2 regions of the Hydrogenophaga sp. FG152 genome follow, and region 2 is predicted to be linked to the other one. Evidence: riboswitches for the same ligand, from Rfam matches in the RefSeq annotation. Region 2 holds a riboswitch; the other holds the start of a gene.

Region 1 (2,384 bases), on a different contig from region 2:
GAACCGAGTTGCGGCGCGAACTTCGCGAGCAGGTGGTAGCAGGCGATGCCCAGCACCCACAGCGCGGCGGCGCTCCAGTCCACCGTGCGGGCCGGGCCCGTGGCCACCCCGGTGCCCAGGCGGCCCAGGATCACACCGTAGAGCGGCACGAACACCGAGCTGAGCAGCAGCAGGAAGGGCTCCAGCGTGTGCATGGGCAGCAGCAGCGCCAGGCCGGTGCAGACCACGGCGAAACCCAGGCCGGCGGCGCGGATGCTCCAGCGCGGGCGCAGGCTGTGCACCGAGACCGCGCCCGAGTGCGCGTCGCCGTAGGCGTTGTCCATTTCGTCGAGCAGGATCAGGCCAAGCGCGATCAGGCCGCCCTGCGCGAGCAGCAGCGCGCCCACGAGGTTGGTGCCCGGCTCCACCGTGCTGACCACCAGCACGCCCAGCGCGTAGCACCAGATGTTGGCCAGCGCATAGCCCAGCCAGGTGCCGCCCAGCGTGGTGGCCGTGCGCTTGCCATGGCGCGCGTAGTCGGCCACCAGGGGCAGCCAGGAGACCGGCATTGCGATCACCAGGTCCATGGCCGAGAACAGGCCCATGCCACCAGCGCCGGGCCGGTTCCAGAAGCCTTCGAAACCCTGCGCCTGCAGGCGCGTGCCGAACTGCCAGGTAAGCCAGGCCAGCGAGGCGATCACCAGCGGCAGGCCGAAGCGGCTCACGAAGCGGCGCACCAGCGTGAGCATGGAGCCGGCCATGAGCGCGGTGAGCACGCCGCCCCACAGCAGGGTGGCCAGCAGTTTGCCACCGGTGCCGTCAAGCAGGCCGCCGGGTTCGGCGCCCAGCGCCTGCTTCAGGATGGCGACCGTGCCTTCCTGCATGATGACCAGTTCGAAGGTGGTCCAGCCGACCAGTTGCGCGATGTTGAGCAGCACCGGCAGGCGCGCGAAGGCGCTGCCGTAAGTGGCGTGCATCAGGCCAGCGCTGGACAGGCCGGTCTGGCAGCCCAGGCGCGCCGTCCAGGCCAGCAGGCCGGCGCCGATGATCGAGCCCAGCACGATGGCGATGACCGCGTCGCGCGTGCCCACGGCGGGCACGAGGTAGGCGCCGATCTGCATGACCAGCAGGCCCGTGCCCAGGCTGAACCAGAGGGCGGCGTGTTCGTGGAAGTGGAAGACCCGGTTGCCTTGCGGCACGGGGGTCAGGGCCTGGTTGGCCGGGGACGGGGTCATCGACATGGAAACGCTCCAAGCAGTGTTGAAGCAGGTGGGCTGGGCCGGGTGCCCTGCAGCGAGGCTGGGATCTTCGGCCTGCTTCCCTGCGCGAGGATTACCTCAATCAGGTTCAAAGGGACTCTCTCAGTCGCACCCGGGCAGAAAACCCGGGGCAACACCCCTAGCGGATGCGCCAGCAACGGCGCGGGACGAAGTATACGGCTCAGGCCCCGACGGCCTGGGGAATCCACTGCATGACCTGGTCGAGCGCCACCTGGGGCGTGTCCAGGTGCCCGCCCGGAACTTCCAGCAGTTGGGTCTTCGGGTTCGTCGGCAGTTTGTCGACATAGTAGGCGCGCACCCGGGTGAACAAGGGGTCCTTTTCCCCAACGGCGGTGAGCACGGGCAGGCTCGGCGGCAGCTTCGGTGCGGTCACGCCCATGTCGGCGTCCGACTCGGGGTCGAAGTACGAGAGGAAATTCTTCGCGGTGGTGACGACTGGCTGCTGTCGGCCCTGGTTGATGTCCAGGAAGCGCTGGCTTTCCTCGCCTTTGCCAGCGGCCACCAGCTCTCGCGCGGTGTGGATGCTGTCGCGCACCGGCGTGAGGCTGGGCGACGTGAAATAGCCCTGTGGCACGTGGCCCGGCGCCAGCAGCACCAGCGCATGCGCAGTGCCGCCGCGCGCGGCATGGCTCATGGCGGCCGGCACGCCCATGCTGTGGCCCATGAGCACGATGCGCGTGGCGCCCTGGTCCTGCAGGGCTTTCACGTGCTGGGCGATCTCGGCCATGGCGCCGTCCCAGTGGCCTTGCAGGTAGCGGTTGCGCGACCAGGGCATGTCGGGCAGTGAGACGAGCCAGCCCTGTTTTTCCATTGCGGCCTTCACGGGCGCGTACTGCGGACTGGCGGGACCGCCCGGGTTCTTGCCATGCAGCATCAGCACCCCGATGCGCTCGGCCGCCAGGGCGGGCCGCGCGAACAGGGGGAACAAGGCGAGCGAAGCGAAGGAACGGCGTTTCATGGAACTCCTCGGTGGACAACGGACAAGAAAAAGCCCCGCGAGCGGGGCTTTCACGAAGCCGGGGCTCAGGCCAGCGAGTCGGCCCAGATGTTGCGCGCCCAGGCCATGGCGTACTGGCCTTCGAGCTCGCTCGCCGCGCTGGACAGGCCGCCCGAGCCGGGCACCGT
Region 2 (2,384 bases):
GGAGAGGTCCATCACGTTGTCCGCCCCCCAGCGGATCGCCCACACCAGCTTGTCCACTTCCTCCTCGATGCTGGAGGTGACGGCGGAGTTGCCGATGTTGGCGTTGACCTTGACGAGGAAGTTGCGGCCGATCGCCATCGGCTCGACCTCGGGGTGGTTGATGTTGGCCGGGATGATGGCGCGGCCGCGCGCCACTTCGTCGCGCACGAACTCGGGTGTGATGATCTCGGGTATGCGTGCGCCCATGGGGTTGCCGCGCAGGCGCGCTTCGCGCGCCGCGTCGCCCAGGTACTCGGCCATCCATTCGCGCTTGCCGTTCTCGCGCACGGCCACGTATTCCATCTCGGGCGTGACGATGCCGCGGCGCGCGTAGTGCATCTGCGTCACGTTCAGGCCGCTGCGCGCGCGGCGCGGCGTGCGCTGCAGGCCGGTGGCGGAGGCGCGCAAGGCCTCGATGCGTTCGGCATCCCGGGCTTCGTGCTTCACGCCGTCGTCCAGCGCCTGGCGCGCGCGGCCTTCGTAGCTCTCGGTGTCGCCACGCGCGGTGATCCACGCGCCGCGCACCTCGGGCAGGCCGCGCGTCACGTCGATCGCGGCCGTGGGCTCCGAGTACGGGCCCGAGGTGTCGTACACCACGACGCGCTCGCCGTTGGTGAGCGCGATCTCGCGCATGGGCACGTTCACGCCGGGCTGCTGGCCAGACACGTGGATCTTGCGGGAGGCGGGAAAGGGCTCGCGGCTGAGCGCGAGGGAGGCGGTGGGGATCTTGTCGGGGGCGTTCATGGTGGCGGTTTCCGGTTCCGGTGGATGGGCATGGATGAATGCTCCGGAGGACCGCCCCGGTGACCGCGTGCGCGGGCGCCGCCCTTCCGCCAGGGGAAGGGCCACACCCGCATGCCGCCGTGGGGCATGCGCTCTTCTTTCGCCGGTACTAACCGGATCAAGTTCACGGGTTCGGCCGTCAAGCCGTCTCAGCGCCGGACCCTTTCGAGCCCGTGCACCCCGGAGCAGGGGGGAGTGTACTCGGACACGCTTTGTCACAAGAACACGACAGAACAGCGATAGATTGCCCGGCAAGATCGATTCCTCAGAAAGGCAGGATGAGCACATGGACAAATCAATGATGAAGGGACTGGTCGTCGGCGGGCTCGCCACGGTCGTCATCGGCGCCAGCGGCGTCACCGGCTACCAGACGCTGATGAAACCCAAAGTCGCCGAGGTTGTCGAGGTGAAGGAAGTCATGGCCACCGTGGTCACGCCGCGCGAGCATTGCGAGGACGTGGCGGTGCAAAGGCAGGCCCCCGTGAAGGACCAGCACCGCATCGCCGGCACGGTGATCGGCGGCGTGGCCGGCGGCCTGCTGGGCAGCACCATCGGCGGTGGCAGCGGCAAGACGCTGGCGACCGTGGCCGGCGCCGCGGCGGGCGGCTATGCCGGCAACCAGGTGCAGAAGAACATGCAGCAGAAGGACACGGTCGCTTCGGTGGAGCGGCGCTGCAAGACGGTCAACGAAAAGACGCAGAAGCTCAGCGGCTACCAGGTGACCTACCGCCTGGACGGCAAGGACGGCACGGTGCGCACCTCGTTCAAGCCGGGCGCGACGCTGCCGGTGAAGGACGGCCAGGTGGTCACCACACCACCGCCCGACGCGAAGTCGTGAAGCCGGCGCGGCGCATTTGAAAAAGAATGCAACTCAGATCAGGATGTCGAACAGGTTGGAAAAGGTGTCCGTCCACGGCCGGAAACCCGGCCGGGGTTGCAGCACCTGAGCGCCCTGCAAGGCCGGTGGCAGGTGCGCCGCCTGTGTGGGGTTGACGAACACCACCCACGACGAGCGCCGGCAGAACGGGTCGCCGTGGCCCGAGGGCAGTTCCAGCAGCAAGGCCACCTTGCCCATGTCTTGCGCGGCCGAGGCCATGACCGGGCGCAGGTCCAGGTAGGTGTTGGTGATGTGCACCGCCAGCAGCCCATCGGGTTTCATGTGGCGCTGGTAGGCCTGGAAGGCCTCGAGCGTGAGCAGGTGGGTGGGAATCGAGTCGCCTGAAAACGCGTCCATGGCCAGCAGGTCGAAGGCCTGCGGGGTCTCGTGTTCCAGCATCAGGCGGCCGTCGCCCAGCACCGGCACGGTGCGCGCGGCGCTGTCGGCGAGGAAGCTGAAGTGCCGCCGCGCCAGGTCCAGCACCTGGTCGTTGATCTCGTACAGGCGCATCTCGTCGCCCGCGCGGCCGTACACCGCGAGCGTGCCCGCGCCCAGGCCCACCACGCCCAGCTTGCGGGGTCGGTCGGTGGGCAGGCTCAACAACGCGCGGCCGATGCCGGTGCGCTCGCAGTAGTAGGCGGTGGCGCGCCTGGGGTGGTTCAGGTACTGCTCGCCGTGCGTGATG

Evidence for each region. A riboswitch is a leader RNA that binds a small molecule or an ion and turns the genes downstream of it on or off. The one in region 2 is predicted to bind thiamine pyrophosphate.
Region 1: linked by a shared signal. The riboswitch ahead of ACODTB_RS04960 (purine-cytosine permease family protein) and the one ahead of thiC (phosphomethylpyrimidine synthase ThiC) in region 2 are both predicted to bind thiamine pyrophosphate.

What each region holds. Positions count from the first base shown of each region.
Region 1 is NZ_JBMDKH010000003.1:18,929-21,312, forward strand. It holds gene ACODTB_RS04960 (purine-cytosine permease family protein) at 1-1,214, opposite strand, end outside; TPP riboswitch at 1,281-1,389, opposite strand; gene ACODTB_RS04965 (alpha/beta fold hydrolase) at 1,420-2,217, opposite strand; gene ACODTB_RS04970 (FCSD flavin-binding domain-containing protein) at 2,283-2,384, opposite strand, start outside.
Region 2 is NZ_JBMDKH010000015.1:111,980-114,363, forward strand. It holds gene thiC (phosphomethylpyrimidine synthase ThiC) at 1-783, opposite strand, end outside; TPP riboswitch at 901-1,015, opposite strand; gene ACODTB_RS18160 (glycine zipper 2TM domain-containing protein) at 1,109-1,660, shown strand; gene ACODTB_RS18165 (spermidine synthase) at 1,694-2,384, opposite strand, start outside.